DNA from 2 places in the Agrobacterium burrii genome. Region 2 is predicted to be linked to the other one. Evidence: predicted binding sites of a transcription regulator. Region 2 holds the regulator's gene; the other holds the start of a gene.
The links. Region 2 encodes HrcA, which represses chaperone genes, less so after heat shock. Its sites were predicted from a motif close to GTTAGCACTCNCNNNNNGNGAGTGCTAAC; they were not measured.
Positions count from the first base shown of each region.

Region 1 (15,969 bases), on a different contig from region 2:
GATCCGCATTACGTGTCATTCCCCTGCCACCAGTCGGTTTGCCACCCGGGCCTTTGCCGCCCGGCTTGCCGCCGCCGGGGCCATTGCCGCCGGGGCCTTTACCCTTGCCCGAAAAACCCGAACGCTCGCCACGCTCGCCCGACTTACCAAAGGACGGCTTGCCGGATGCGGGCCTGCCGCCCGGCTTTGCACCACGGGGCTTGTCCCCGAAAGGCCGGTCGCCACGGGGACGATCGCTGCCGGGACGATCCCCTTCTTCGCGGGGCTTGTCACGAAACGGCCGTTCGCTGAATGGCTTTTCACCACGCGCGGTACGATCGCCAAAACTCTTCTCGCCACGCGGACGGTCGCTGCGCGGGCGATCACCATCTTCGCGAGGCCGGTCCCGGAACGGCCGGTCACCGAAGGGTTTGTCGCCGCGCGCCGGACGATCACCGAAGCTCTTTGCGCCGCTGCGTGCAGGACGCTCGCCACGGGGGCGGTCGCCGTCTTCACGGGGGCGATCCCGGAAAGGCCGGTCGCCGGACGGTTTGCCGCCAAAGGATTTGCCGCCGCGTCCACCGCGATCGCCAAAGCTCTTTTCGCCGCGTGCCGAGCGGTCGCCACGGCCGGGGGCGCGATCATCCTCGCGGGTGGGTTCCGAGCGGATCCACTCACCCTCTTCATCGGCATGGCGCACGAGGCTGCGGCGCGCTTCGTCCTGGGCGGACGGCTTCTTGAACAGGTTTTCGGCTTCGGCGCGGGCAGACGACTTGCGCTCCTTGCCGTCGCGGGTCGGCCTTGCACCGGGCGCCATCCACACATTGGCGGTGCGGCTGGTGCCGGCGGGCTGGCGGGGGCTGCGGCGCTCTTCGCCGTCATCTTCCTTGCGGCCCTTGCCAGCGAATTTTCCGGCAGGCTTCGCGCCGAACTTGCCGGCTGGCTTATCACCGCGTTTGGTGTCGAGACGGCCGAGCGCCTTTTCGCGGCGATCTTCCGGTTTGCCGGCCGATCTCTCAAAACGCGGCTTGCCTTCCGGCGCGTCGCCGCCCTTTGCCCATTCGGACTTCGGCGCGCGTTTGGGCGCGTTGTCTTCTTCGTCTTCGGCAGGCGCATTGGTGTAGATCGGCGCATCGAAATTGGCGCCGGACTCTTCAATCAGGCGCGGGCCCAGCTGGTCGCGCAGCATGCGGCCGCGCACTTCCAGCACCTTGCTCTCGGGCAGATCGCCAAGCTGGAACGGACCGTAGGAGATGCGGATCAGGCGGTTGACCTCGAGACCTAACGCACCGAGCACGTTCTTGATTTCGCGATTCTTGCCTTCACGCAGGCCCATGGTGATCCAGACGTTGTGGCCCTGGGTGCGGTCGAGCGTCGCATCGATTGCACCATAAAGCACGCCGTCGACGGCGATGCCGTCCTTCAGCTTGTCGAGTGCGGCCTGATCGACCTCGCCATGGGCGCGCACGCGGTAACGGCGCAGCCAGCCGGTGGTCGGCAGCTCCAGAACGCGGGAAAGGCCGCCATCATTGGTCAGCAGCAGCAGGCCTTCGGTGTTGATATCGAGACGGCCGATGGACAGGACACGCGGCAATTCACCGGGCAGATTGTCGAAAACGGTCGGGCGGCCTTCCGGGTCGGAGTTGGTCGTCACCAGACCGGCGGGCTTGTGGTACAGCCACAGGCGCGTGCGCTCCGCACCGCGGATCGGCATGCCATCCACTTCGATCTTGTCGGACAGCGTGGCGTTGACCACCGGGCTGTCCAGCAGAACGCCGTTCAGCGACACGCGACCTTCCATGATCATGCGCTCGATATCGCGTCGCGAAGCGACACCGGCACGCGCCATGATCTTGGAAATACGTTCCGGCTTGGTGCCGCCAACGATCTCGCCCACGGGGGCAGCCTTGGCTTCCGCCGGTTTCTTTTCACGCTCTGCAGCGGGTTTACCGGGGCCTTTCGGCTTGTTGTCGCGGCTAAACGTCTTGCCACCGTCACGCTTCGGCTTGTCTTTAAAAGTCATTTGTTGTTTGCCTGTTGTTTGGGCTGTCCTATCAGGTCCAAGCACGAGGGTTAAGAGGAAATTGAAACGCAATGGCCGAAACGACGCATTTCATGGAACTGGCGCTTGCGGAAGCCCGTGCCGCGGCTGAGCGACAGGAGGTTCCGATCGGCGCCGTACTGGTTCTGGACGGCCGCGTCATTGCCCGATCCGGCAATCGCACCCGTGAATTGAACGATGTGACGGCGCACGCCGAAATCGCCGTGATCCGCATGGCATGCGAGGCGTTGGAACAGGAACGCCTGCCCGGTGCCGATCTTTACGTCACGCTGGAGCCCTGCACCATGTGCGCGGCGGCGATCTCTTTTGCCCGCATTCGCCGCCTTTATTACGGCGCGCAAGACCCCAAGGGCGGCGCGGTGGAGAGTGGCGTGCGCTTCTTCAGCCAGCCGACATGCCACCATGCGCCGGATGTCTATTCGGGACTGGCGGAAAGCGACAGTGCTGACATTCTGCGACAGTTCTTTCGCGACAAACGTCTCGAGGATTGAGCGGCGAGCGGGAAAGACAAAGCCTCCCGCCGACCATCAGCCATTTTTTAATTGGCCTGTTTTTATTGGCCAGCTTTTACTGGAAAGGGTTCCACCAGCTCTTACCGGTGTTTGCCACGGCCGCTTCTTTCTTGCGGCGCTTTTCCTTCTTCTGTTCCGGCTCGCCGAGATCGGTCAGCTGATCCTGCGGAACGCTGCGATATTCGGCCGGCGGATCGGTGAGGAACTTGCGCTGGTTGTTGACGACGGAGCCGCCCTGGGCATCGGCCTTGGCCTTGCGGAAGGCTTCCCATTTCTGGGTTTCGGTCATCTGACCAGCCGTGCCATTGCCGGCGAGCAGCGGTGAGCGGTAATGCGGGTTGTTCTTGTTGGCATCCGCTTCATCGCGCAGGCGTTCGCGGGTTTCTTCCGGCGATTCGACCCATTGCGGATTAGATTCGCGGTTGGCCATGTTCTGCTGCGGCGAGGCCAGCTGTTCGGCGCGGGACTGGGCCGGAACGACAAGACCCGGGCGCGGGCTGTATTTCAGGTTGCGCTTTTCCTGGTCGTTGCCGGTAATCGAGGTCGCATTGCCGAGATCGTCGACCAGCTGTTCCGCCGACGTCTTGCCTGTCCCGTAGGTCGGGCTGGTGCAGGCGCCCAGCAGCACGCCTATGGCCGTGATGCCTGCAACCGTGCGAAACATGCCAAAACCCTGCGCATTAACCTGCCCAAAAGCCTTCATCGTCGTCATAAAAACCCTTCCAGCCGTCCGTCCCACTGCGCCAGACATCGTCTTTCGGCAGGCGGTAACCCGCATTGCCGTGCAAATCCGGCCATTTTCAGGCAGGTGTACCGGATGAAGAGGCAAAGCGCAATTCATCCGGCCATTTTCATTATGCCAGAGCCGCAAGCATTTTTAGCAAAGCCAACGCTCTACTACATTATGGAGAATTTAAAAAAATACTGTAATTTATGATTGCATTTATCATCGCGTCACATTTCCGGTATAGTATTACATTCGTTACGAACAGTAAAAAAAACAAACATATAAATTAAACTTTGCATTTTTTAATTAACTTAACTATATAATGGAGATTAAATATGCATGGATCATTTGATTATCAAGAAAATATCTCTTCTATAAAAGAGGGAATTCTTGCAGACGCAGCGCTTGGTGATGGAAAAGAAATAAAAATATTCACTACAAAAAATTCTACGGAAATAAAGGCGATCATCGATGTTGCCAACGCATTCCCAATGGATAAAATTATAGCGCGCTACGTCAAAGACGAAGGCGTGTCCCAATTGGTAGCGCGCATCCATGAAAAAGAACTAAAGCGGTTTTTAGCGTTGTGCGCTATATATCGCGGCCCTATAGGTATGCGCGGTCAAGTCGATGAACTCTGGCATTCATTTTTGATGTTTACCGAAGACTATCAGCGCTTCTGCGAAGAAGTAGCAGGAGAATTTATTCATCACGCCCCGAATGACGAGGACACACCTGAAGCCGGCCGTCGCATCGCCGCTCTTCGGTTCAATGCCACATACGAAGCAGCATTTGGACAGTCTCCAGACCCTGAGGTTTGGCCTCTTCTGACTTCAGATAACTGCATGAATGGTTGCGGTAGTCGCTGCGGCGGCTGCAGATGCATGACGACCCCCTAACCCCCCGTTTTTTAAGCGCCGCACCGAGTTCGGTGCGGCGTTTTACGAGATGGACTACATTCGGCCTATGGCAACGAGTTCCCGCAACGCAGCCGCATCGCGGGCCGAAACCTCGGGATAATCCGGGTCGGAACCGACATCGGTGGTGATGCGCCAGGAGCGGGCGCATTTTGCGCCTTCCGCCAGCTTCTGTTCGACCACGACCTTTGCGACTTCCGGCAGACGGAAGCCATCGGTCGGGCCTTCATCACCGACCACCGAGATGGCCGAGGTGATGCAGATTTCGGCGAAATCTTGGCCCTTCAGCGCGGCCAGAAGATCGGCATCGATGATGTGCACGACGGGGGCAGCCTCCAGCGAGGAGCCGATACGCTTTTCACGGCGTTCGACTTCCAAGGCACCGGTCACGACGGTGCGAACCTTGCGGATCTTGTCCCACTTGGCTTCAAGAGCATCATTCTTCCATTCCGCCGGGATTGCCGGGAACTGGACGAGATGCACCGATTCCGCCTGCGGATAACGCGATAGCCACGCTTCTTCCGTCGTGAAGGGCAGCATTGGCGCCAGCCACGAAACGAGGCAATCGAACAGCCTGGAAATGACCGACAAGGCCGCCCGGCGCTTCAGCGACGACGGCGCGTCGCAATAAAGCGTATCCTTGCGGATATCGAAATAGAAGGCGGAAAGCTCGACATTCGAGAAGTCCACCAGCGCGCGGGCGATCTTCTTGAACTCGAAACCGTCATAACCTTCGCGCACGACCTTATCCAGATCGGACAGGCGGTGCAGCACCAGCTTTTCCAGCTCCGGCAGATCGGCGTAAGCAACCTCCTCGCCCTCATAATGGGCGAGCGTGCCGAGCATCCAGCGGATGGTGTTGCGCAGCTTGCGATAGGCATCGACATTGGTCTGGATGATGGCCTTGCCGAGGCGCTGGTCGTCCCAATAATCGGTGGTCATGACCCACAGGCGCAGGATATCCGCGCCGGCATCCTTCATGACTTCCTGCGGCGAGACCACGTTGCCCTTGGACTTGGACATCTTCTCACCCTTCTCATCCATGGTGAAACCATGGGTGACAACGGTGTCGTATGGCGCACGGCCGCGTGTCGCACAACCTATGACGAGGGACGATTGAAACCAGCCACGATGCTGGTCGGAGCCTTCAAGATAGACGTCCGCCGGCCATTTCAGATCCGGACGGTCTTCCAGCGTGAAGGTGTGAGTGCAGCCGCTGTCGAACCACACGTCGAGAATATCCATGACCTGCTGCCATTTGGCGTGATCGTGGTCATTACCGAGGAAACGTTCCTTTGCGCCTTCGGCAAACCAAGCATCCGCGCCGTCAGCTTCGAAGGCGTCAAGGATGCGCTGATTGACAACATCGTCAAGCAGAACCTCACCCTTCTCGTCCGCGAAAATCGCTATTGGGACACCCCACGCTCTTTGCCTCGAAAGAACCCAGTCGGGTTTGCTTTCAATCATGGCACGCAAACGATTCTGGCCGGAGGCCGGTACGAATCGTGTAGCCTCGACGGCACTGAGCGACCGCGAGCGTAGCGTGGTGCCATCACCCAACTCCGTCTCCATGCTGATGAACCATTGCGGCATATTCCGGAAGATGACCGGCTTCTTGGAGCGCCAGCTATGCGGATAGCTGTGCTTCAGGCGACCTCGCGCAAACAGGTTATTAGCAGCGATCAGCGCCTTGATGACGCGATCATTGGCGTCACCCTTCTTGCCGTTATCGTCCATGACGCGGGCCGCACCGCCGTCGGCCGACGGGCCGAAACCGGGGGCGTCTTCGGTGTAGAAACCGTCATCGCCGACCGGGAACGGGATAGCCGGCGAGACGCCACGCGCTTCCAGCTCGCGCTGATGCGCGGTCCAGACGTCAAAGTCCTCGCGGCCATGGCTCGGTGCGGTGTGTACGAAGCCCGTACCGGCATCATCGGTGACGTGATCGCCATCGAGAAGCGGAACCGGGAAATCATAGCCGAGCGAGGCCAGAGGATGGGCGCAGGTGATGGCGGCCAGTTCTTCGGTTTTGACATCGCGAACGAGCTTGAAGCTCAGCTTCGCCTTAGCCGCTGCCTCATCGGCAAGCTTCTTCGCGAAGATCAGCTTTTCACCCGGCTGCGGGCCGAAATCGTTCTGTGCGCTTTCGACTTCGAACAGGCCATATTCGACCCGCGAAGAGAACGCGATGGCGCGGTTGCCGGGGATAGTCCACGGCGTGGTCGTCCAGATAACGACGGAAACACCGGAAAGAGCGGGCGCAGCATCCTTCACCGGGAATTTCACCCAGATCATATCGCTCTCGACATCATGGTATTCGACCTCAGCTTCCGCCAGCGCCGTGCGTTCCACCACCGACCACATGATCGGCTTCGAGCCGCGATAGAGCTGGCCGGTCCGGGCGATCTTCAGGAGTTCGCCGGCGATGCGGGCCTCGGCGTGGAAGTTCATCGTCGTATAGGGATTTTCGAAGTCGCCCTCGATGCCGAGGCGCTTGAACTCTTCCGACTGCACCTTGATCCAGCCGGCCGCAAACTCACGGCACTCCTTGCGGAATTCGTTGACCGGAACCTCGTCCTTGTTCTTGCCCTTGGCGCGATAGGCTTCCTCGATCTTCCATTCGATCGGCAGGCCGTGGCAATCCCAGCCCGGCACGTAATTGGCGTCGTAACCGCGCATCTGGAACGAGCGGGTGATGACGTCCTTCAGGATCTTGTTCAGCGCATGGCCGATATGGATGTTGCCATTGGCATAGGGCGGGCCGTCATGCAGCACGAATTTTTCGCGGCCGGCGGCGGAAGCGCGCAGCTTCTTATAGAGACCCATTTCCTGCCAGCGCTTCACCGTTTCCGGTTCTTTCTGCGGCAGGCCGGCGCGCATCGGGAAATCCGTCTGCGGCAAATAAAGGGTGGCGGAATAGTCGAGTTTTTCTGCGGTGTCGCTCATAATCGTACCGTTGTTGCGCGCCGTGTCGGTCGCGCCGTCTCAATTTAAAACAGGGCAAATACGGAAAGCGCCATGACGACTGTCATGACAAGCGCCAAAATCCCGGACCTTCCGGCTCGTCAGAGCGGGCGGAAAGCCGGGCCAATAATTCGGCTAATCTGAGTTTTAAACATCAACCGGTATTGGGACATGGCGGATTGTTTATGCGGTTTTCCAGTAAAAAGGAAGAGAAAAGCGACAGCAATCGGGGCCGGAATAAGGGTCGGTCGACCCTTTCAGCTCAAAAGGCGATTTTCGCGTCCAGTTCGCTCAGCGGCCGCACACCTGACAGCATCGCCCTCGCCTCTTCCTCATCACGCCTGATCTGTGCGACCAGCGGTTCGAGGCCATCGAATTTCAGCTCGTCGCGCAGATGCCCGAAGAAGGACACCGAACAGACCTCGCCATAAAGATCGCCGGAAAAATCGAAGACGAATGTTTCAAGCAGTGCCGCGCCGTTTTCCGTCACGGTCGGGCGGTAACCGAAGCTTGCGACGCCATCGCGGATCGAACCATCGGGACGGCGGAACCGCACGGCATAGATGCCCGCCTTCAGTTCCGTCTCCGGCGCCAGCGCCATGTTGGCGGTGGGGTAACCCAGCGTGCGACCTAGCTTCTTGCCGTCTATGACTTCGCTTTCAACGGTGAAACGATAGCCAAGCAGTCCGGCAGCCCCCGCCACATCGCCCTCGCACAGAAGCGAGCGGATACGGCTGGAGGAGACGACATCCGCGCCCTCGTCGCGAAAGGCGTCCACCAGCGTCACGTCGAAGTCGTGGCGCTTGCCGGCCGCCATCAGAAATGCCGGGCCGCCCTCGCGGCCCTTGCCGAAATGGAAATCGAAGCCGGTGACGACGGCACTCGCGCCCAGCCAGTCGACCAGAATGGATTGGACGAATTCTTCCGCCGAACGCTGCGAGAATTCCCGATCGAAGGGATATTCGATGACGGAGCGGAAGCCGATGGCCTCGAGAATGCGCGCCTTCAACGGCGCGGGCGTGAGGCGGAAGACCGGCACGTCAGGGCGGAAGACGGAACGGGGGTGTGGTTCGAAGGTCAGAACCAGTGCGGGAACGCCGCGCGCTTCCGCCAGTTCCAGCGCCCGGTCCAGAACAGCGCGGTGGCCGCGATGCACGCCATCGAAATTGCCGATCGCGATGACGCCACCGCGAAGATTGTCCGGCAGCGACTCCTTTTTTTCATTGCGATGAAAGACGGTCATGGCAGTCGATCCATATTTTACGCCGGCTTAAGCCAGACGTTTCTCAGGCAAGGCGGGGCATCCACCAGCCGGGAGCCGCGCCCTGCCCCTTGAGATAGGCGTTGAGAAGCGCCTCGTCCGTGTGGCCATTCAGCGTATATTCGGCGGCGTGAATGCCGCCGCTGATATAAAGAAGGTTGAGGCCGCTCGCAATCGCGCCCTTCACATCCGTCGGCATGCCGTCGCCGATGGCGAGCACACGATCTTTGGGGAAGGCGCCGCGAACTTCCTTGGCCGCCGCAAGGCAGGCTTCGTAAATCGGCGCGTGCGGCTTGCCGGCAATGCGAACCTCGCCGCCCAGCTGTTCGTAATAGGCGGCCATTGCACCGGCGCAGGGGATGATGCGCTCGCCGCGCTCAACCACCAGATCGGGATTGGCGCAGATCATAGGGGCTTTACGGGCGATGAAGCCCTTGAGCATTTCGGTGTAGTCCTCCGGCGTTTCCGTTTCGTCGTCGAAGAAACCGGTGCAGACAACGGATTGCGCTTCCGCTTCGGCCACGCGCTCGACATCCAGGCCTTCCAGCAGCGGCATGTCCCGCTCGGGGCCAAGCAGGAAGACTTTTTTCGGGCCTTCCGCGATCAGACCACGAGTGACATCGCCCGAGGTGATGATGCGGTCATAGGCTTCATCCGCCACGCCGAGCACGCGAAGCTGGGCGATGACGCCGGGGGCGGGACGCGGCGAATTGGTGATGAGCACCACCGTCTTGCCGGCCTTGCGCGCTTCGTGCAGCGCAACAGCCGCATCTGGGAAGGCGTTGACGCCATTGTGCAGCACGCCCCAGACATCCGAAAGAATAACGTCGAACCCATCAGTGATTTCGCCGAGGGTGAGAATGCGATGGGCCATGATATGCTTTCCGGATGCGAGAAAAGGGTGTGCGTGACATCGCAAAGCAGGACGCCGATGGCAAGGAAAAAAGCGGTGCCGAGCCTGCCTGCCAATCCACCCGCCACCGTGCGGACATAAAACCCCGCTAGGCCCGTAACGGATGAGGAGTTGCCAAAAGGGTTGGTTTTCACCCGCCGCTCAGCGCATGGGAAATTTCTGTCATGGAACGCTGATAACCATAAGTCGTGAAATTTTTCCGACGGCGCGTTCTTGACTCAGGCAGAACGCCTCCTTATCTCGGTTCCGCTGGCACTCAAACAAAGAGAGTGCTAACACCCATCTCGTGAACCTCCAAAAGGTTCCTGAAGTCATTTGATCGAGGGATTAGGCAATGACAAGCACCAATTTCCGCCCGCTTCACGATCGCGTCGTCGTTCGTCGCGTTGAATCCGAAGCAAAGACCAAGGGCGGCATCATCATTCCCGATACCGCCAAGGAAAAGCCGCAGGAAGGCGAAATCGTCGCCGTCGGTTCCGGCGCACGCGATGAGTCCGGCAAGGTCGTCGCTCTCGACGTCAAGGCTGGCGACCGCGTTCTGTTCGGCAAGTGGTCGGGCACCGAAGTCAAGCTCAATGGCGAAGACCTTCTGATCATGAAGGAAGCCGACATCATGGGCATCATCGGCTGATTTAGCCGAACCCGTCCTTCCTTAAATTTCAAGCCGGACCCGGTCCGGCCATTCGAAACCAGGAGTTTTGAACATGGCAGCCAAAGAAGTAAAATTCGGCCGCACAGCGCGCGAAAAGATGCTCAAGGGCGTCGACGTTCTTGCTGATGCAGTGAAGGTAACCCTCGGCCCGAAGGGTCGTAACGTCGTTATCGACAAGTCCTTCGGCGCTCCGCGCATCACCAAGGACGGCGTTTCCGTCGCCAAGGAAATCGAACTGGAAGACAAGTTCGAGAACATGGGCGCACAGCTCGTTCGCGAAGTCGCCTCCAAGACCAACGACATCGCCGGTGACGGCACCACCACCGCAACGGTTCTGGCCCAGGCCATCGTTCGCGAAGGTGCAAAGGCAGTTGCTGCCGGCATGAACCCGATGGACCTGAAGCGCGGCATCGATCTCGCCGTCGCAGAAGTCGTCAAGGACCTTCAGGCCAAGGCCAAGAAGATCAACACCTCGGAAGAAGTTGCACAGGTCGGCACGATCTCTGCAAACGGCGAGCGTCAGATCGGCCTCGACATTGCTGAAGCAATGCAAAAGGTTGGCAACGAAGGCGTCATCACCGTTGAAGAAGCCAAGACCGCAGAAACCGAACTCGAAGTCGTCGAAGGCATGCAGTTCGACCGCGGCTACCTGTCGCCCTACTTCGTGACCAACCCGGAAAAGATGATTGCGGATCTCGAAGACGCATACATCCTTCTGCACGAAAAGAAGCTTTCGAACCTCCAGGCCATGCTGCCGGTTCTCGAAGCTGTCGTTCAGACCGGCAAGCCGCTCGTCATCATCGCTGAAGACGTCGAAGGCGAAGCTCTTGCTACGCTCGTCGTCAACAAGCTGCGTGGCGGCCTCAAGATCGCTGCCGTTAAGGCTCCTGGCTTCGGCGACCGCCGCAAGGCCATGCTGGAAGACATCGCCATCCTGACCGGTGGTACCGTCATTTCCGAAGACCTCGGCATCAAGCTCGAAAACGTTACTCTCGACATGCTCGGCAAGTCGAAGAAGGTTTCGATCTCCAAGGAAAACACCACGATCGTTGATGGCGCTGGCCAGAAGTCCGACATCGAAGGCCGCGTTGCCCAGATCAAGGCGCAGATCGAAGAAACCACTTCGGATTACGACCGCGAAAAGCTGCAGGAACGTCTTGCCAAGCTCGCTGGCGGCGTTGCCGTTATCCGCGTTGGCGGTTCGACGGAAGTTGAAGTGAAGGAAAAGAAGGACCGCATCGACGACGCTCTCAACGCGACGCGCGCTGCCGTCCAGGAAGGCATCGTACCGGGCGGCGGCGTTGCCCTGCTGCGTTCTTCCACGAAGATCACCGTCAAGGGTGAAAACGACGACCAGGAAGCCGGCGTGAACATCGTTCGCAAGGCTCTGCAGGCTCTGGTTCGCCAGATCGCAGAAAACGCTGGTGATGAAGCTTCGATCGTTGTCGGCAAGATTCTCGACAAGAACGAAGACAACTACGGCTACAACGCTCAGACCGGCGAATATGGCGACCTGATCCAGCTCGGCATCGTCGACCCGGTCAAGGTTGTTCGTACAGCCCTGCAGAACGCAGCTTCGGTTGCTTCGCTGCTGATCACCACCGAAGCCATGATTGCCGAACTTCCGAAGAAAGAATCGGCAATGCCGCAGATGCCCGGCGGCGGCATGGGCGGCATGGACTTCTAATCAGTCCTGTCTCTGGAATAAGGAAAGGGCGGTCTTCGGATCGCCCTTTTTTTGTTACCGCCCATACTTTTTTGCAGGTGCGGCGTCGCAAGCGCACCAGATGCGCAGCATGGACTTCCAATCGGTCCTGTCTCTGGAATGCAGAAAGGCCGGTCTTCGGATCGCCCTTTCTGTTGAAATTTCGTAGGAAAAACTGCCTTGCCAGATGGCAGAATATCTTTTCGCGCGAGATGCCGGGCACAGGCTCAAGATATTGTCTCTTTTTGAGACAGCGGCAAATTTAGCCGGCTTGTTTTCGGTGACCTATGCAATAATCGGACGTCAAGACAGGCGAATCACCATTGCCGACCGGCCGGATTTCCGCTTCATCAAGCTTATATGTGCGACATTTAGTTGTCTTTTTTCATATATTTCGCGATTACGATGAAGGAATACATAATATTTTTGATTTTCTCACTGAGCGGTTGTTGTAGGCGGAAGAAAATAAACTATAAGTCACCCCCCATAAGGGTGCCGCGACTGGACGCAAGCATTGAAGGGGTTTCAATGCCTGGCAAATACGTTCGACTGCGGATGGCGGTGAAAATTCGACCTGGCGGCGAAGCTTGAAATAGCGGCGCTGGCACGATGTTCATGCGGGGGCGCGATTTGTTTGAAATATCAAGACGCAACGATGCTCTGCCTATGGCTGCGGCAACCATGCCCGATCCGCGAACCCTGTCACATTTTTTCATTTCAGAAGAATGGAACAGCGACCTTTCAAGCGGCGTCCTCCGGCTTGGTGAACACGCGTCTTTCATGCACGGCCTGCCGCCAGGCGAATGCGGTCTGCTCAGCCTGATCCGCTGTTATGATCGTGGTGACCATGCCCGTGTGCTGGAGCTTTTCGAACAGGCTTCCACCGCGGCCTCGCGTTTCTGTTTTTCGACCGGCGTCTCCATCTTGCCGACGATGCGGCAGCCGGTCATCTGCATGGGTGAATCCTCCGGTTTCGACGACGGCCAGCAGGGTCGGATTTCCGGGCTGTTCCTGTTTCCGCGTTTCGAAGATATTCGCTTCGCCGCCTAATTACGCAAGCGAATGAGCTTCGTTCACAAAATGAAGACAATTTGTCTCCTATTGTTCATCTTTATGGACGGATGAATTTCGGCCATTGATATCTCCAGACATTGCCTTGCAGCTAACCGGCGACACGCCGATCATCTACCGGAGATATCCATGACCAGCAGCCAGAACGTTCTCGTTCTCATCGCCCGCATTCTGCTTTCCTTCATCTTCATCTATTCCGGCTTTGGCAAGCTGACCGATCCGGCCGGCACCGCCGGCATGATCGCAGGCGCCGGCCTGCCCGCCGCAACCGCGCTTGCCTATCTTGCTGGCCTGTTCGAATTCGTTGCCGGCCTTGCCATTCTCGCCGGCTTCCAGACGAAGATTGCCGCATGGGCGCTTGCCGTCTTCTGCGTCTTCACCGGCCTCGTCTTCCACAGCGGCACCGTCGCCGTGCCCGGCTGGCCTGACCCGGCCCTCGGCTGGATCAATGCACTGAACGGCATCATGCTGATGAAGAACATCACCCTTGCCGGCGCTTACATCCTGCTCGCCGCCTTCGGTCCGGGCGCCTATTCCGTCGACGCCAAGCGCGGCGCGGCTTTGGCCCACGCCTGAGTCGAATTAAAAAACCAACAAAAAAGCCGCCGGATCGCTCCGGCGGCTTTTTTTGTTTTTAATTCTCAGAGCGCCGCTTTTATGCGCGATGCGATCTCATGAACTGCAGCATCGCCCTCGTGCTCCGGCTTGCGAGCGCGAACGAAGCAGGCTTCCGAGCGAACAATGATACCGTCCGAGAGGATTTTCAGGTGGTTGGCCTTGAGCGTCGAGCCGGTGGAGGTGATATCGACGATGATATCCGCCTGCCCCGCCGCCGGTGCACCTTCTGTCGCGCCGAGGCTTTCAACGATGCGGTAAAGCTGGATGCCGTGCTGGCGCGAAAAGAACTGCTGCGTTAGCCGCCAATATTTGGTGGCAATCGCCAGTCTCCGGCCATGGCGGGCGCGGAACTCAGACGCCACATCGCCAAGATCGGCCATGCTGTCCACATCCAGCCAGATTTCCGGCACGGCAACCACGACATCGGCATGGCCGAAACCGAGGCGGGCGCAAAACTCCACCTGCGCATCGGCATTTGCCAGCCCCTCGCGCACCAGATCTTCGCCCGTTACGCCGAAATCCACCGTGCCAACGCCGATTTCGCGGGCGATCTCGGAGGCCGACAGATAAGCGATCTCGATATCATCGCGTCCTTCGATGCGGCCGCGATAGGAACGGTCATTGCCGACAGAAGCGACTTTCAGCCCGGCGCGTTCCAGAACGGCGGAGGCTTCTTCCTTCATCCGGCCCTTGGAGGGCAATGCAATGGTGATCATGGCTTGTCACTCCCACGCACCGTTTCGATGCGATCCAGCCAGAGCGAAAAGCCCACGGCCGGGATTTTTTCCTGCGCACCAAGCAGCGTCAGCAGCCGGTCGAAACGGCCGCCACCGGCAAGCACGCTGTCACTGCCCGCTTCCACCACCTCGAAAACGAGGCCGGTATAATAATCGAGCGGGCGACCAAAAGCCGCGCCATAGGTCACGGTTTCAAGATCGACACCGGCATTGGCAAGCGCTGCAACGCGCTTATCGAAAGCGGAAAGCGCACCGTCCAGTTTCAGTTTTGCCTTTTCGGCGAAATCGCGGAGGATTTGCGAGGCCTGCGGCAAAGGCGCCTGCAGGGCCAGGAACTGCTTGAGCAGCTCGAAACTCTCATCCGGCAGGCGGGTGGCGGCAAGCGCCAGCTTCTCCCGCAGACGGCGGGCGATTTCCTGCGGCGAGCGGCTGGCATTGGTGGAATAGCCGGTTTCCTGCATCACCGTATCGAGATAATCGACCAGCACCGCCTCGTCACCGGTTGCCAGAAGGCCGGCAACCCGCGCGTCGAGACCGGTCATGGGTTTGGGATGCACGAGGCTTTCGAGCAGTGCTTCGAGCTGCACTATGTCGCCAAAGGCCTGCACCAGCCGCTTCTGCCAGCCAAGCGGCAGGCCGAGCGCCGCGACCACCGCCTCGAACACCTGCTGGTCACCCAGCGTGACGGCAAGCGTGCGGCCGGGCAGCAGCCGCTTCAATATTCCGGTCGCGTCAATGACGGCGCGGGCATCGGCGGCGGCAATATCGGTATCACCGAGATCCTCGATGCCGGCCTGATAAAATTCGTTCGCACCTTCACGGCGCTGACGGAACACTTCACCAAGATAGGAATAACGCTTCGGCGTGCCGGTCGCCGTCTCGATATGGCGCAGACAGACGGGAATGGTGAATTCGGGACGCAGGCAGAGGCTGGTTCCCGTTTCGCTCTCCGTCATGAAGATACGGCGGCGCAAATCCTCGCCGGCCATATCCAGAAACGGTTCGGCAGGCTGGATGACCGGCGTGTTCACACGGCTCGTGCGGCGCGCGGCGAATTCTTCCAGTAGCTCTCCGGAAAATTCCGGCATGTCGATCAGGGGCATGGAACGGTACTTTTCGTCACGGTTCGAGCGGCTGCATCATTTCGATGCGGTTTCCGAAGGGATCATGGACATAAAACCGGTGATACCCTTCCAGCGGCTCATCCTCAACCACATGGCAGCCTGCTGTTTCAAGTGTTTTTCGCAAGGTTGCCAGATCATCGACCACAAAGGCCGGATGGGCTTTGCGCGCTGGCAAGAAATCCTGCTCGACGCCGAGGTGCAGTTTTATCGCGCCGCAGGTGAACCAGCAGCCGCCGCGCGCGGCCAGATTGGCAGGTTTTGCCTGCTCCGCAAAGCCAAGCAGGCCGCCATAAAAAGCGCGCGCCTCGTCTTCCCGACCGGCCGGCATCGCCAGTTGAAGATGATCGAGCGCAAGGATCGTCATGATCTCAGCGCCCTTCGGCGGCGCGGCGAACTATTGCGGCACTTCTCTGGAAAATTCCGCCTCGTCGATCAAGAACAATAAAAAATGATGGCTGGGCCGCGAGATACCCCCCTCTGCCCTGCCGGGCATCTCCCCCACAAGGAGGGAGATCGGCAAGGAGCGCAACCGCCGCCTTATTCTCAAGCGTCGAGATGGCCGGAACATAGCCGCAGATCGATCTCCCCCCTTGTGGGGGAGATGCCCGGCAGAGCAGAGGGGGGTAAGCGGCACGCATCACGTTACTTTCCTTGCGCCCGCAGCACATCCTCAGCCTGCGCGGCCAGAATCTCGCGGACCTTCGCCACCACTTCTGCCTCCGGCACG
Region 1 is NZ_JAFLNA010000009.1:216,123-232,091, reverse strand. Features, by position in the region: gene JZX89_RS17860 (pseudouridine synthase) at 1-2,002, opposite strand, end outside; gene rsmD (16S rRNA (guanine(966)-N(2))-methyltransferase RsmD) at 1-9, opposite strand, end outside; gene JZX89_RS17855 (nucleoside deaminase) at 2,074-2,532, shown strand; gene JZX89_RS17850 (hypothetical protein) at 2,609-3,265, opposite strand; gene JZX89_RS17845 (glycine-rich domain-containing protein) at 3,616-4,179, shown strand; gene ileS (isoleucine--tRNA ligase) at 4,234-7,143, opposite strand; gene JZX89_RS17835 (bifunctional riboflavin kinase/FAD synthetase) at 7,424-8,404, opposite strand; gene JZX89_RS17830 (TIGR01459 family HAD-type hydrolase) at 8,448-9,296, opposite strand; gene groES (co-chaperone GroES) at 9,670-9,966, shown strand; gene groL (chaperonin GroEL) at 10,040-11,674, shown strand; gene JZX89_RS17815 (hypothetical protein) at 12,308-12,742, shown strand; gene JZX89_RS17810 (DoxX family protein) at 12,893-13,339, shown strand; gene hisG (ATP phosphoribosyltransferase) at 13,405-14,097, opposite strand; gene JZX89_RS17800 (ATP phosphoribosyltransferase regulatory subunit) at 14,094-15,221, opposite strand; gene JZX89_RS17795 (VOC family protein) at 15,238-15,606, opposite strand; gene hisS (histidine--tRNA ligase) at 15,885-15,969, opposite strand, start outside.
Region 1: groES (co-chaperone GroES) is a predicted target of HrcA. The motif match lies at 9,584-9,612, and genes of this name have one in related genera.

Region 2 (15,969 bases):
AATGGCCGGGCGTGCGTTTCGTCGATCAGTGGGATTCCCATGTCGCGAAGGTCGGCGACAAGGTCTTTGCCGTGTTGGGCGAGCGGGTGGACTGGGGGCTGGTGGTGAAATGCTCTGAGGAGAGTTTCGAAATCCTCACCTCGCTTGAGGGCATCGGTCAGGCGCCCTATTTCGCCAAACGCAAATGGATATCGATCGGTGACCATTCACCGCTCGAGCAGGAGGAACTGGAGCACTATGTGCGCCGCTCCTATGAACTTGTTTCAGCCGGCCTGACGAAGAAACTGCGCGCTGAACTGGGCATAGTTCTCGGCTGACATCATATGCCGGGCGTTTCGCCTGAATTGTCTTTCGTGTTTCGCCCGATGATCTGGTGAACGCCTTTCCTGGTGAAGGGCTGAAAAAGCTGGGGCAGAAAGCCCTTCGCAATTTGGCCCTTGATGCCGATATTGGTCGAGGATGGGCGATTAGGGTTGAAATAGCTGCCGAACAGCTGGTCGAATATGACGAGATTCTCCCCGTAATTGGTGTTTCCTTCGGGAAGCTCCTTGGAATGGTGCCAGCGGTGCAGCCGCGGCGTGCTGAACACGTAGTCCAGCGGGCCGGTTTTCATATCGACATTGCAATGGGTCAGAATGCCGATGAAGGCGGTAACGGCGCCAAGCCACCAGAAAACCTGCAAGGGTGCGCCCATCAAATAGAGCGGAAGCTGACTGAGCGCGATCTTGAAGAGCGAGTCCGCCACATGAAAGCGGCCGGTATTGACCACCCAAAGCCGGACAACGCTGTGATGCAGGGCATGGAAACGCCAGAAGAACACGGTTTCATGTGCGATACGGTGCGCCCAGTAAAGGCCGAATTCAGCGATAGTGACCGCAAGCGCGACCTGAACGACCATCGGCAGATCAGAAGGCCAAAGATTGAACCGCATGGCCGCAAGCGGTTGCAGCACGTTGGCGGTCAACATCGGAAAGATTGCCCCTGCAACGGCGGCAAGCTGCACAAGACCCTTGGTCAACAGGGTGTGGCCGATGCTGGTTGCGGTTTCGCCATCGCCCTGAAGCCACTGAACCTCATAAGGGATATAGCGTTCCAGAAGAAACAGGCTCAAAACCGCGCCCGCATAGACGCTCAGAAACGCGCCTATGGGATGGCTGCTGTTGAAGGCGAAATAGGAGCCGGCAAGGCCGGAGAGGAACACCATCGGCCACGAACAATAGGCAAGGGCCTGTTTCACTGCGTGAGTTTTTGCCATGAATTTCAATTCCCGTCCGGCAATCATTTACCATTCAACCAGCGACGCAACTCTCCGCAGGATCGCGGTTGCCCGTCGCTGACGCGCCCGTCCCTGCATGGATCGGTGCGCATTGGCCGCATCGGCCGATAATAATCCCATTCCCTGCGATCATACCTGTCGCTGCGTCGCAATTCCCGTTTCAGCTCGTCGCAACTGCGTGGTATTCCATCGTTTAAGCTACCATCCGTACAGGGGTCGTAGACCCTGTGTTGCGCCATTGCTTCCGGCACTGCGACCGGTTGAAGACTGAAGAATAGCGAGCCAACCAGAAGTGTGAACAATCGCATCGGTCACCTGTTTCGTTGAGAAGATCAGGTCACTATTCTTCATTAGATTGCATGAGCATGGCATGCGGTCGTCACGTCGGCTGGACAGGCGGTTTTTGGTAACTGAGGTGCCCAACCGTGACATCGCGCACCTCCTAGTTCAGATATGTCTTAGCTGATTCGGATGGCAATATAGAGAAGCGTCAGCGCAATCACCCACAGCGCAATCCGTCCCCATTTGGTATGGCGCGCTTCCGCCTTGCCGATGGCTTCGGCTGTCTGGGCATCAAAACGCAAGCCGTTTTCGCTCATATACATCAGTTCGGAATGCAGCTTTTCGGTCTTGGCGGCGATCTCGGGTGCCGCTTCAGCAAGCTTTAGAGCGGCCTTCATGCCGTCTTTCAGATCGGTGACGATGCGCTTCGGGCCGAGATTGTCCCTGATCCAGCCGCCGACGACCGGATCGGCCGCTTTCCACATGTTGAAGCGCGGGTTCAGCATGCGTGATACACCTTCCACCACCACCATGGTCTTTTGCAGCATCACCAGTTCCGGCCGCGTTTCCATGTCGAAAAGCTCGGTCACTTCGAACAGCAGGGTCAACAGCTTGCCCATGGAGATTGTCTCGGCCGGCTGGCCGTGGATCGGCTCGCCAATGGCGCGGATCGCCTGCGCGAAACTGGCTTTATCGTGATGGCCCGGCACATAACCGGCCTCGAAATGGACTTCCGCCACCCGCATGTAATCGCGGGTGATAAAGCCGTAGAGGATTTCGGCGAGGAAACGGCGCTCCTTTTTGCCGAGGCGTCCGGCAATGCCCATATCGACGGCGACGATCATGCCATTCGCATCGACGAAGAGATTGCCCGGATGCATGTCGGCATGGAAAAAGCCGTCGCGCAGCGTGTGCCGCAGGAAGGACTGGATGAGCGTGTCGGCAAGCTGGTTCAGGTCGTGACCGGCGGCCTTCAGCCCCTCGATATCCGACATCTTGACGCCGTCGATCCACTCCATGGTGACGACATCGCGGCCGGTGCGCTCCCAGTCCACCTCGGGAACGCGGAAACCGGGATCATCCTTTGTGTTTTCGGCAAGTTCGGAAAGGGCGGCGGCCTCGAGCCGCAGATCCATTTCGATCTTGGTCGTCTGCTCCAGCGTGCGTGTCACCTCCACCGGCCGCAGACGGCGGGCGGAGCGGACAAAGCGCTGCTGCAGGTCGGCAATCAGATACATCGCCTCCAGATCGTTCTGGAAACGCTGGCGCACGCCGGGGCGGATGACCTTGACGGCCATCTTTCGCGGTCCCTTCGGAGTATCCACCATTGCCGGGTGAACCTGGGCGATGGAGGCCGCCGCGATCGGATCGCCGAATTCCCTGTAGAGATCAGAAACCGAACGACCGAGCGAGCCCTCGATATTGGCCTTCGCCGCGGCGGCCGGGAAAAATGCCATACGGTCCTGAAGGCTTGCGAGATCGTCGGCGAAATCGGCGCCCACCACATCCGGGCGGGTGGCCAGAAACTGCCCCATCTTCACATAAGACGGTCCAAGCCGCTCCACGGCTGTTGCCAGCCGGTCGCTACGCTGCGCCCGTTTGGCCTTGCTGCGGGCGAAGGGTTTAAGCAGTGCTTTCAACGCTTGCGCGGGAGCAGGAAGGTCGTCGGACGGCAAGGCCAGCACGACGCCTTCGCGCACGAGAACCCAGCCAACCCTTGCGAGGCGGAAATATGCGCCCAAAGTGCTCATGCTTATGCCTGTCTCCTGCTTCTGCTGGCCATGCTCTTAAAGCTTCCAGCCGGAATGCAGGGCGGCGATGCCGCCGGTGTAATTGGTATAGGAGACGCGGGAGAAACCGGCGGTACGGATCATCGCCGCGAAATCCTCCTGATTGGGGAATTTGCGGATTGACTCGACCAGATATTGATAGGGTTCGGCGTCGCCGGTGATCATCTTGCCGAATTGCGGAATGGCGTTGAACGACCAGGCATCATAGACGCGGTCGAGCAACGGCATTTCGACTTCGGAAAATTCCAGCACCAGCAACCGTCCGCCGCGTTTCAGCACGCGATGGGCCTCCTTCAGCGCGACATCAATGCGTGGCACGTTGCGAATGCCGAAGGCGACGGTATAGGCATCGAATGTATTCGCCTCGAAGGGCAGATCCTCGGCATTCGCCTCGACAAAAGTCAGATTGTCGGAAAGCTTCCTTTTGGCTGCGCGCTCTTCGCCAACGGCAAGCATCGAGCCGTTGATATCAAGAACGGTGGCATGCGCCAGACGATTTGAGGCTTCAACGATGCGAAACGCGATATCGCCGGTGCCGCCTGCCACATCAAGAACCTTATAGGAAGCATCCTTGCGCGGTGAAAGCGAAGACACCATGGCGTCCTTCCACAGCCGGTGCAGGCCGGCCGACATCACGTCGTTCATGATGTCGTAGCGCTTGGCCACCTTGTGAAAGACCTCGTTGACCATCCCCTGTTTCTGGCCTTCATTCACCTTGTGAAAGCCATAAGACGTTTCCATGCCGCCTTCTGCGGTCGTACGGGCGTCGGTCATCGTCTGTCTCCATATTATTGCGTGGCGGACCATAGCGGAAACGTCATGGCGACGCTATCTGTTGCCGCATCGCCTGGGCGCGACATTTCGCGTGCATTGTATAGACCACATGGTCCTAACGATAAACTGCCGGATAAGCCAGATGCCAGAATTGCCAGAAGTCGAAACTGTCAGACGCGGCCTCGCCCCCGCCATGGAAGGGGCAAGGGTCCGCAAACTCCATCTCGGCCGCCCCGATCTGCGTTTTCCGTTCCCGGAGGATTTTGCGACGCTGATCGAAGGCAAAACGATCATATCGCTTGGACGCCGGGCGAAATATCTTTTGATCGAACTGGAGGACGGGCTGACGATCATTGCCCATCTCGGCATGTCCGGCTCGTTCCGCGTCGAGGCGGAGGCGGATGAAGCCGGCAATACGCCCGGCGCGTTTCATTATGCCCGCTCAAAGGATGGCAAGCACGACCATGTCGTCTTTCATCTGGATAAGGGAGAGGAGCGCGTCTGCGTCATCTATAATGACCCGCGCCGTTTCGGCTTCATGCATCTGGTGGAGCGCAACAAGCTTGATCTCTATCCGGCTTTTGCGGAGCTTGGGCCGGAGCCAACAGGCAATGCATTGAGCGCCGATTATCTGGCAGGCCGGTTTGCGGGCAAGAGCCAGCCCTTGAAAGGCACGCTGCTGGATCAGAAGGTCATTGCCGGCCTCGGCAATATCTATGTCTGCGAGGCGCTGTGGCGCGCTCATCTTTCTCCTTTGCGGGCAGCGGGAACGCTGGTGACGACATCAGGCAAGCCCAAAGCACAGCTCACCGATCTCACGGAAAAAATCCGTGACGTTATCGCGGACGCCATCGCCGCCGGCGGCTCGTCTTTGCGCGACCATATACAGACGGACGGAACGCTCGGTTATTTCCAGCATTCCTTTTCGGTCTACGATCAGGAAGGCCAGCCTTGCCGGACACCCGGCTGCGGGGGTACGGTTGAAAGAGTGGTGCAGGCGGGTCGTTCGACCTTCTATTGCGCCGCCTGCCAGAAGTGACTGAGCCAAGAGTAATGGGCCGGAATAACGGAGAAGGGGAGATTGCCGTGGATTATGAAACGATACTGGTCGAGAAGCGTGATGAGGTGGGCGTCATCACGCTCAACCGCCCCAAGGCGCTCAACGCCCTCAACTCGGTGCTTCTGAAAGAACTGCGGCACATTCTCTCTTCATTCTCTACCGATGATTCCATCGGTGCGATCATCATCACCGGCTCGGAAAAGGCATTTGCCGCAGGCGCCGACATCAAGGAAATGCAGGGGCTGGATTTTGTCGACGCCTATGTCGGCGACTTTCTCGGCGGCTGGGACGAGGTCGCCTCGACGAGGAAGCCGGTTATCGCCGCCGTTTCGGGTTTTGCGCTCGGTGGCGGCTGCGAGCTGGCAATGATGTGCGATTTCATCATCGCTTCGGAAACGGCGAAGTTCGGTCAGCCGGAGATCACCCTCGGCGTCATTCCCGGCATGGGCGGCTCACAGCGGCTGACACGGGCGGTGGGCAAGGCAAAGGCCATGGATCTGGTTCTGACCGGCCGCATGATGGATGCGGCGGAGGCCGAGCGTGCCGGTCTCGTCTCGCGCATCGTACCGGCCGCAAATCTGATGGAGGAGGCGGTGGAGGCTGCTACCCGCATCGCTTCGCTGTCACGTGCCTCGGTTCTTATGGCCAAGGAAAGCGTCAATCGCTCCTTCGAGGTGTCGCTGGCGGAAGGCTTGAGATACGAAAGGCGATCCTTTCAGTCGCTCTTTGCAACGGCGGATCAGAAGGAGGGCATGGCGGCCTTCATCGAAAAGCGCAAACCCGTTTTCCGGAATCGCTAAGGAGTCGGAATATCGGCGTTTTCCGCCATTTGCGCGTTGACGGACGTGCGCTTTAGCGGTATATGCCCGCCCACGGTTAAGGAAAGCCATCCGGCTTGTCCGAAATTACTCCCGCATTCTTGGGTTAAGTGAGGTCGTCGAACGACCCGATCCTCTGGTTGCGGAATTTGGTTTGAATTCGAAGAGAGGCATACATGGCCAATACAACTTCGGCGAAAAAGGCGACCCGCAAGATCGCTCGCCGTACCGCAGTCAACAAGGCTCGCCGTTCGCGCGTTCGCGGCTTCATTCGCAAGGTCGAGGAAGCCATCGCTTCCGGCGATCTGGCAATCGCCACCGAAGCTCTGAAGGCAGCTCAGCCTGAGATCCAGCGCGCAGCTACCCGCGGCGTCCTGCACGGCAACACCGCATCCCGCAAGGTATCGCGTCTTGCACAGCGCGTTAAGGCTCTTTCCGCCTAATCCGGCTAATCACAAATAACTATTCAAAAAGCCTGGTCTTTTGACCGGGCTTTTTGTGATTCTAACCGCCTGTTAATCATTCCTGCCGTAACGTGACAAACGCGTGTCAGATGGACGACAGGAAATATTAAATAAAAACAATGGCTTGCTGGAGGTCTCTCGGAAAATGGGAAGCTTTCTCTACGGAAGTCGTGACCAGTTTTGAGTCAAGAAGATTTTTATTTTTTTACCAAAACAGGCTCTCTAAAATTGCCAAAATTGAATCTCATTGATTCATAAGCGATTCTGCTTCGGGCCTTGCCGGTGATGCAAAACGGCCTTTGTGAGTCAATGGCCGTTCTGAGTTTTTGCAGAAAAAACGCCATTGATCTCTCCCCACGATCCTGCCTAAATGCATTTCAACAAGGGGTGCGGATCTCAGTCCACAGATTATCTCGATGATAATATCGACGATATTCACCTTCTTGCTGGCGGGTCTTTCGAGACCCGTTTTCTCAGGTCATGGAGCTTTTTGTGCCGTTTCGGTCTCGGAACGGGCAGGGGTTTTTTGTCCTCAAGAATACGCCTTAGGGTTGTGGCGAAAGGAGCGTCTTTAGCGTGTCGCAGGCCTCTCCATGAGGGGGAGGGAAATGGGATAACCGGCTCGCAAACAAGTAGTAGCCTTTGATGCTCTTTCGAGGGGAGCGCTGAAGGCGGGAATAATACGAGGGGGATCTCTGGCGATCGATTTTTGATCGTCAGGCTATGATTGGCAATTTGAAAGGCGGCAATATGCAATTGAATTTGGCGATGGGTGCGGTGGCCGATGGGGACCGCGCACCGAAGGCTCGTGATGCAGCTTGCTCAGAAGCGGCAGGGGACAAATCGGCAATGAAGCACGATGCGCTGTTTGAGCGTTTTAGCGCGCGGCTCAAGGCACAGGTTGGTCCCGAGGTCTATGCGAGCTGGTTTGCACGGCTCAAACTCCATACCGTTTCGAAAAGCGTCGTCCGCTTTACCGTTCCGACGACCTTTCTGAAGTCCTGGATCAACAACCGTTACATGGATTTGATCACCAACCTCGTCCAGAGCGAGGATCCGGATGTGCTGAAGGTGGAAATTCTTGTTCGCTCGGCCAGCCGTCCGGTTCGTCCGGCGCAGACTGACGAACGGGTGCAGCCCGCACCTGAAGTCGGGGCGGCTCCGCGTAACAAGTCCTTCATTCCGTCGCAGCCCGCGACAGCGCCTTCCGCACAGCCTGCGGCGGCGCAGGCGACCCTGCGTCAGGGTGGCTCCGGGCCGCTGTTTGGCTCGCCGCTCGATACACGTTTCACCTTCGATACCTTTGTCGAAGGCTCGTCCAACCGTGTCGCACTTGCGGCGGCAAAGACGATCGCCGAAGCCGGTGCCGGCGCCGTGCGCTTCAACCCGCTGTTCATCCATGCGGGTGTCGGTCTCGGCAAGACGCATCTTCTGCAGGCCATCGCCAATGCCGCCATCGACAGCCCGCGCAATCCGCGCGTGGTCTATCTGACGGCTGAATATTTTATGTGGCGTTTTGCGACCGCGATCCGCGACAATGATGCGCTGACGCTGAAGGACACGCTGCGCAATATCGATCTGCTCGTCATCGACGACATGCAGTTCCTGCAGGGCAAGATGATCCAGCACGAATTCTGCCACCTGCTGAACATGCTGCTCGACAGCGCCAAGCAGGTCGTGGTGGCGGCAGACCGTGCGCCGTGGGAGCTGGAATCGCTCGATCCGCGTGTGCGTTCCCGTCTTCAGGGCGGCATGGCGATCGAGATCGAAGGTCCCGATTACGACATGCGGTATGAAATGCTCAACCGTCGTATGGGTTCTGCACGTCAGGACGATCCGTCTTTCGAGATTTCGGACGAAATCCTGACCCATGTGGCCAAAAGCGTGACGGCGAGCGGACGCGAGCTTGAAGGCGCCTTCAACCAGCTGATGTTCCGCCGCTCTTTTGAGCCGAACCTCTCGGTTGACCGTGTCGATGAGCTGCTGTCGCACCTCGTCGGAAGCGGTGAGGCCAAGCGCGTGCGCATTGAGGATATTCAGCGCATCGTCGCCAGACACTATAATGTGTCGCGACAGGAGCTGGTCTCCAACCGCCGCACCCGCGTCATCGTCAAGCCGCGTCAGATCGCCATGTATCTGGCCAAGATGCTGACGCCGCGCTCCTTCCCCGAGATCGGTCGCCGTTTCGGCGGTCGCGATCACACCACGGTTCTCCACGCGGTGCGCAAGATCGAGGAACTGATTTCCGGCGATACCAAGCTCGGCCACGAGGTTGAGTTGTTGAAGCGGCTGATCAACGAAAACAACGCATGAAAAAAGCGGCCTCCGGGCCGCTTTTTTATTGGCTTCTCAATTCTTGATTGGCTGAGGGCCGGTCAGCAGGCGAGATCGGCGACCACGGCATCCAGAATAAGCATGCCCGAAGGCGTGCAGCGCAGGCGCGAATTGCCAAGCCTCTCCACGAAACCGTGCTGCAGAAGGAATTCCTCCTTCTCCGGGTCGAGATCGCGGCCGGAAAGATCGCTCCAGCGGGCCAGATCGATGCCTTCGCGCAGGCGAAGCCCCATCAGCAGCAATTCGTCGGCCTGCTCGTCGACGCCCAGCATTTCCTGATCGACCATGCCATGGCCCTCCCGCTCGACGGTCTCGAGCCAGGTTTCCGGGTGTCGCTCGGTGGCGGTGGCGAGCTTGGAGGCGCCTCTGGTCAGGCGGCCATGTGCGCCGGGGCCGATGCCGGCATAGTCGCCATAACGCCAATAGGTGAGGTTATGGCGGCTTTCGGCGCCGGGGCGGGCGTGATTGGAAACCTCATAGGCCGGCATGCCGTAGCGCTCGGTGATTTCCTGCGTCGCTTCATAAAGCACAGCCGAATGCTCGCCATCCGGCACGATCAGTTTGCCGGCCTTGTGCAAACCATAAAAAGGCGTGCCCTCTTCGATAGTCAGCTGATAGAGCGACAGATGGTCGACGGCATAGGAGACCGCTTCCTTCAGTTCGGCGTCCCATTCGGCCACCGTCTGCTTCGGGCGGGCATAAATGAGATCGAAGGACATGCGCGGAAAAATCTCCCGCGCCAGCCGAATGGCCTTCAGGGCATCGGCAACATCATGCAGGCGGCCGAGGAACTTCAGGTCACGGTCGTTCAGTGCCTGCACGCCAAGCGAGACGCGGTTGACGCCCGCTGCGCGATAACCGCGAAACCGTTCCGCCTCGACGCTGGAAGGATTGGCTTCCATGGTAATCTCGATACCGTCGGGCACGTGCCAGAAACGCGCAACGCCATCCAGAATGGCGGCGACCGTCTGCGGGTCCATCAGCGATGGCGTGCCGCCGCCCATGAAAATGCTGGTCACCACCCTCGGGCCGCTGAGCGCCCGCATATGTTCCATTTCACGCAGAAAGGCCGCGGTAAACCGCTCCTGATCCACTGGCCGGTGGCGGACATGGCTGTTGAAATCGCAATAGGGACATTTGGCCGCACAAAAGGGCCAATGCAGATAGATCCCGAAACCGGGATCGCCCGTATCCGGCAGAAGCGATGCGCCGGGGGCAGAAAAATGATGCTCCCCGACCATAGGGTTTATGCCTCCAGGCAGGTTTCTACGAATTTTTTAAAGGCGCGGGCGCGATGCGACAAAGCAAACGCGTCACCATGTTTCCAGCCGTGTTTCGCATCGGCCGTCATCTCGCCAAATGTAGTGTCATAACCTTCCGGTTTGAAGATCGGATCGTAACCGAAACCGCTCGTTCCGCGCGGCGGCCACACCACCGTGCCTTCCACTTCGCCGCGGAAATATTCGACATGACCGTCCGGCCAGGCAAGGCAGAGCACGCTGACGAAACGGGCCGTGCGATCTTCGGCTTTCGACGCACCGCGCTCGGCAAGCGCATCCTCGACCTTTTGCATAGCCATGGCAAAATCGCGCGTGCCGTCGGCCGTCTCCGCCCAGTTGGCGGTATAGACGCCCGGCGCGCCGTCCAGCGCGTCGATCACCAGACCGGAATCGTCGGACAGGGCCGGCAGGCCGGATGCCTTCGCGGAGGCAAGCGCCTTAATGGCGGCATTTTCCTCGAAGGTGGTGCCCGTCTCGTCCGGCTCTTGGAAGTTCAGCTCGGCAGCCGACTTGGCGGAAAAGCCGAAAGGTCCGATGAGGTCGGCGATTTCGGCGATCTTGCCCTTGTTGTGGCTGGCGACGACGATCGTTCTGGTATCGAGCTTGCGCATCACGGTTTCCTGTCGGCTCAGGCGATCGTCTGTTTCTGAAGGGCGACCAGTTCACTGCATCCGGCCTTGGCAAGGCCAAGCAGCGTCAGGAATTCTTCTTCGGAGAAGGGTGCGCCTTCCGCCGTCCCCTGAACTTCAACGATGCCGCCGGAGCCGGTGATGACGAAATTCGCATCGGTCTCGGCGGAAGAATCTTCCAGATAGTCGAGATCGATGACCGGCTGCTTGGCGAAGATGCCGCAGGAGATCGCGGCGATATGGTCTTTCAGAACCTTCTCAACCTTGATCATGTTGCGGGTTTCCATCCACTTCAGGCAATCATGCAGGGCGATCCATGCGCCGGTGATGGAGGCCGTGCGTGTGCCGCCATCCGCCTGGATGACGTCACAGTCGATGCTGATCTGGCGTTCGCCGAGCGCCTGCAGATCAACGACGGCGCGCAGCGAGCGGCCGATGAGGCGCTGGATTTCCTGCGTGCGGCCGCCCTGCTTGCCGGAAGCGGCTTCACGCTTCATGCGCTCATGGGTGGAGCGCGGCAACATGCCGTATTCGGCGGTCACCCAGCCCTTGCCGCTGTTGCGCAGCCATGGCGGCGTCTTTTCTTCAAGGCTTGCGGTGACGAGCACATGCGTGTCACCGAATTTGACCAGACAGGAGCCTTCCGCATGTTTCGAGAAATTGCGCTCAAAGGAAACCTTGCGCATCTGATCGGTTTTTCTGCCTGAAGGCCGCATTTGATCCACTCTCCATGTTGGTTCCTGCCTTCTAAGGCGCGCTCCGGGCTTTTGCAAAGCCAATTTCCATTTTGCCGCAGCGGCGCAACGCATTATATTGGCTCAGAGTAGATTTGGACGACAAAGAACGGACGTGATGGGTTTTTCAGCACCGCTTTCAAAAGATCAGGCATCGCTGTTGGATGAACGGTCGCGGGAAATTTTCCGGCGCATCGTTGAAGGTTATCTCGACACTGGCGAACCCCTGGGATCGCGCAGCCTGTCGCGGCTGCTGCCGATGTCGCTTTCCCCTGCCTCCGTTCGCAATGTCATGAGCGATCTCGAAGAGTTGGGCCTCATCTATTCGCCGCATATCAGCGCCGGACGCCTGCCCACCCAGACGGGGCTGCGTTTCTTCGTGGATGCCTTCATGCAGGTGGGCGATCTCCCCGCCGACGAGCGGGCAAATATCGATCGGCAGATCGGTCCCGTCGCCGGCCACGAACAATCGCTGGAAGGGCTGCTGACTGAGGCAAGCCGCATGCTGTCGGGCATGTCGCGCGGTGCCGGCCTTGTGCTGACGGCCAAGAACGATGTCATCCTCAAACATGTCGAATTCATCCGGCTGGAGCCCACCAAGGCGCTCGCCGTTCTGGTGGGCGATCACAATCAGGTCGAAAACCGCATCATCGAACTGCCGGCCGGTATATCCTCCTCGCAATTGACCGAGGCGGCCAATTTCATCAACGCCCACCTCTCCGGCCAGACGCTGCAGGAACTGCGCGGCCAGTTCCAGACGCAGCAGGCGCAATTGCAATCGGAACTCGGCACGTTGGCGCAAGACCTCATCGAACGCGGTCTTGCCGTCTGGGCGGGTGACAATGAGGAGGGCAAGCTCGGCCGCCTCATCGTTCGCGGACGTTCCAACCTGCTCGAAGGCCTAGCCGGCGAAGAAGACATTGACCGTGTGCGTCTGCTGTTCGACGATCTGGAGCGCAAGGAAAATCTCATCGAAATCCTCAACCTTGCGGAAAGCGGTTCGGGGGTCAGGATTTTTATCGGCTCGGAAAACAAGCTCTTTTCGCTGTCCGGTTCATCGCTGATCGTTGCGCCCTATCGCGATGAGGACAACCGGGTCGTGGGTGCGGTTGGTGTCATCGGGCCGACAAGGCTGAATTACGCCCGTATTGTCCCCATGGTCGACTACACCGCGCAGATCATGGCCCGCCTTTCCCGAAAACAGAGATAGGACAAGCCCGCAAGGTTGGAGAATGCGGCAAGCTTTTCGCCGCAAGCCTTGATTTTTGCCCGCCAAAGCTCGATATCGGGCGCAACCAACAATATTCAAATCTGGAGAACGTCATGACCGACGATACAAAAAAGCCCGGACCTGACGCGGACGTCGCCGAAGAGTTTCTCGATCCAGCACTTGCCGGGGAAGAGCCGGCTGATGCTGCCGAACCCGATCCGGTCGAGCTGCTGAAGGCTGAAAATGCCGATCTGCGCGACAAGTTCCTGCGTCTTGCCGCCGAAATGGATAATCTTCGCCGCCGCACCGAGCGCGACGTCAAGGACGCCAAGGCCTATTCGCTGGCCGGTTTTGCACGCGACATGCTCGCCGTTTCCGACAATCTTCGCCGCGCGCTCGAGGCCATCCCGGATGAGCTCAAGACCAATGGCGAAGCCGGTCTCAACGGCCTGATCGAAGGCGTCGAGATGACCGAACGCTCGATGTTGTCAACGCTCGAGCGCCATGGCGTCAAGAAGATCGATGCCGAGGGCCAGAAGTTCGATCCGAACTTCCACCAGGCCATGTTTGAAATCCCCAATCCGGCAGTTCCGAACAACACCGTGCTTCAGGTTATTCAGGCCGGTTTCACCATCGGTGACCGCGTCCTGCGCCCCGCCATGGTTGGCGTTGCCAAGGGTGGCCCGAAGGTGGAAACTGCCACATCGGCCGAGCCCGGCACGGCGTCTGTCAATGAGAAGGATGCCTGAGGCATTCCTGCCTGTGTAATAAAAAACGCGCCCTTGAGGCGCGTTTTTTATTGTCATGAAAACCTGAGATCAGCGGCGACGGATCAAGCCGCCGTCGCCTGTTCCTGATTGAGGAAAGCGTAGATTGCCGTGTCGGAATCGGTGGCGCGCAGCTTGGCCACCAGTTCAGGGTCGCGCAGGGCGCGCGCAATTCGAGACAGCGCCTTCAGGTGATCCGCGCCGGCGCCCTCAGGCGCAAGCAAAAGGAAAACCAGGTCGACTGGCTGGTCGTCCAGCGCTTCGAAATCGACCGGCGTTTCAAGACGTGCGAAGACGCCCGTAATCTGATGAATGCTGGCGAGCTTGCCATGCGGAATGGCGATGCCGTGGCCGACGCCGGTAGAGCCGAGCTTTTCACGCTGGAGGATGACGTCGAAAACTTCCCGTTCCGAGATCCCGGTAATTCTGGCTGCCTTTGCGGCCAGCTCCTGAAGCAATTGCTTTTTGGAATTCACCTTGAGGGCGGGAATAATCGCATCTTGTTGCAGCAAATCTGCCAACGCCATTCTCTTTTTCCTTCATGCCATCGAGACGATGCAGAAGGCAGATGCGCTTTCGCGCTCTGCCTCCCACGTCTTGTCAGACTGTTCAGCTCTTGATCGTTTCCGCGTCGATCCAGCCAATATTGCCGTCATGACGTCGGTAGACGATGTTGAGATATTCTTTACCCGGGCTGCGGAATAGCAGAACCGGTTCGTCCGTCATGTCGAGCGCCATCACGGCGCTGGCAACGGACATCGTCTTTATCTGTTTCGAACTCTCCGCAACGATGGTGGGCGCGTAATCCTCGGGAACCTCATGGTCCTCATCGGGAACAGCATCCATCACCGTATAGGCGATTTCCTGCGACACGCCATTCGAACCACTGTGATGGTCCTTAAGCTTGCGCTTGTAGCGACGCAGGCGCTTCTCGATCCGCTCTGCGGCGGCATCGAAGCTTGCCTGCGGATCATTTGCCTGACCCGCTGCATGCAATACAACGCCGGTATCGAGATGCAGCTTGCAATCGGCGGCAAAACGCGATCCGGACTTCTCCACGGTTACCTGGCCTGAATACCCCCCATCGAAGTATTTGGTAACTGCCAGACCTATATTGTCCTCAATCCGCTGACGGAAAGATTCACCGATCTCCATATGTTTACCAGATACACGCACACTCATGGAAATTTTCCTTTTTGTAGTGATTTGCGAGTACCAGCTTACGTCAAGCCGCGCGCGCATCCAAGCGTTTCGAAGACCTTAAAAAGCCTCCATTCGAATTTTACGCCCATGGACGGTGGAGATTATTCCGTTACAAATGACCTTGCTTACGTGTGCGGCGGGCTTCTAGCCCCTGGCGTGATAAGAGTCAATGGTGCGGCAAAAAAGCGCCCCAAACGTGATCAAATGCACCGCTCAGAAGACTGACAACCTGGCGAGCGCCTTCTTTTCCCGGCGTCTCTGCACGGAGGAGGGGATGTTCATCGCCTCACGATATTTGGCGACAGTGCGGCGGGCGAGATCAACACCGCTCTTCTTCAGATTGTCGACGATATCGTCATCGGAAAGCACCGCCTCGGCGGCCTCCTGTGCGATCATGGCCTTGATGCGGTGACGCACCGCTTCCGCCGAATGGCTATCGCCGCCCTCAACGGCGCTGATCGAAACGCTGAAGAAATATTTGAGTTCGAACAGCCCGCGCGGCGTCAGCATGTATTTCTTCGACGTCACCCGGCTGACGGTGGATTCGTGCATCTTGATGGCGTCGGCCACCGTCTTGAGGTTCAGCGGGCGCAGGTGATCGACGCCATTGACGAGGAAGGCGTCCTGCTGGCGCACGATTTCCGTCGCCACCTTCATGATCGTCCGGGCGCGCTGGTCGAGGCTGCGAGTCAGCCAGTGGGCCGTCTGCATGCACTCGGAAAGGAAATCCTGGTCCTCTCCTGCGCGCGCCTTATGTTTCGAGACCTCGGCGAAGTAGCTCTGGTTGATGAGCACCCGCGGCAGGGTGTCGGGATTGATCTCCACCAGCCAGCCGCCGGAGGAGGAGGGCCGAACGATGATATCAGGGACGATCGTCTCCGAAACGGTCGAATCATAACCTGCGCCGGGACGCGGATTGAGTGTCCGGATTTCCGCCAGCATGTCGAGAAGGTCCTCTTCATCGACCCCACAGAGTTTTTTCAAGGTCGCGAAATCGCGTTTGGCCAAAAGCTCCAGATTGTCGATCAAGGCCCGCATTGCCGGGTCGAGCCGATCCCTCTGGGCGAGCTGGATCGCCAGACATTCGCTCAAGGAACGGGAAAACACGCCCGGAGGATCGAAGCCCTGAAGCGTCTTCAAAACGCTCTCCACCACTGACGGGGCCGCTCCCAGCCGTTCGGCGACATCATCGACGGCGTCCGTTGCAATATACCCGGTCTCATCGAGCTGGCCGATCAACGCGTCAGCGATCATCCTGTCTTCCGGAGAGGAGATGGCGAACGGCAATTGCTGATTGAGATGGTCGCCGAGGCTTTGTTTCGCGGCGACGAAGTCGTCGAGATCATAG
Region 2 is NZ_JAFLNA010000005.1:247,625-263,593, forward strand. Features, by position in the region: gene JZX89_RS12065 (MmcQ/YjbR family DNA-binding protein) at 1-317, shown strand, start outside; gene olsE (ornithine lipid hydroxylase OlsE) at 320-1,255, opposite strand; gene ubiB (2-polyprenylphenol 6-hydroxylase) at 1,735-3,309, opposite strand; gene ubiE (bifunctional demethylmenaquinone methyltransferase/2-methoxy-6-polyprenyl-1,4-benzoquinol methylase UbiE) at 3,346-4,122, opposite strand; gene mutM (bifunctional DNA-formamidopyrimidine glycosylase/DNA-(apurinic or apyrimidinic site) lyase) at 4,265-5,161, shown strand; gene JZX89_RS12090 (enoyl-CoA hydratase) at 5,209-5,982, shown strand; gene rpsT (30S ribosomal protein S20) at 6,177-6,443, shown strand; gene dnaA (chromosomal replication initiator protein DnaA) at 7,314-8,777, shown strand; gene hemW (radical SAM family heme chaperone HemW) at 8,840-10,039, opposite strand; gene rdgB (RdgB/HAM1 family non-canonical purine NTP pyrophosphatase) at 10,045-10,689, opposite strand; gene rph (ribonuclease PH) at 10,707-11,423, opposite strand; gene hrcA (heat-inducible transcriptional repressor HrcA) at 11,560-12,651, shown strand; gene grpE (nucleotide exchange factor GrpE) at 12,765-13,400, shown strand; gene ptsN (PTS IIA-like nitrogen regulatory protein PtsN) at 13,484-13,945, opposite strand; gene hpf (ribosome hibernation-promoting factor, HPF/YfiA family) at 14,028-14,600, opposite strand; gene rpoN (RNA polymerase factor sigma-54) at 14,835-15,969, opposite strand, start outside.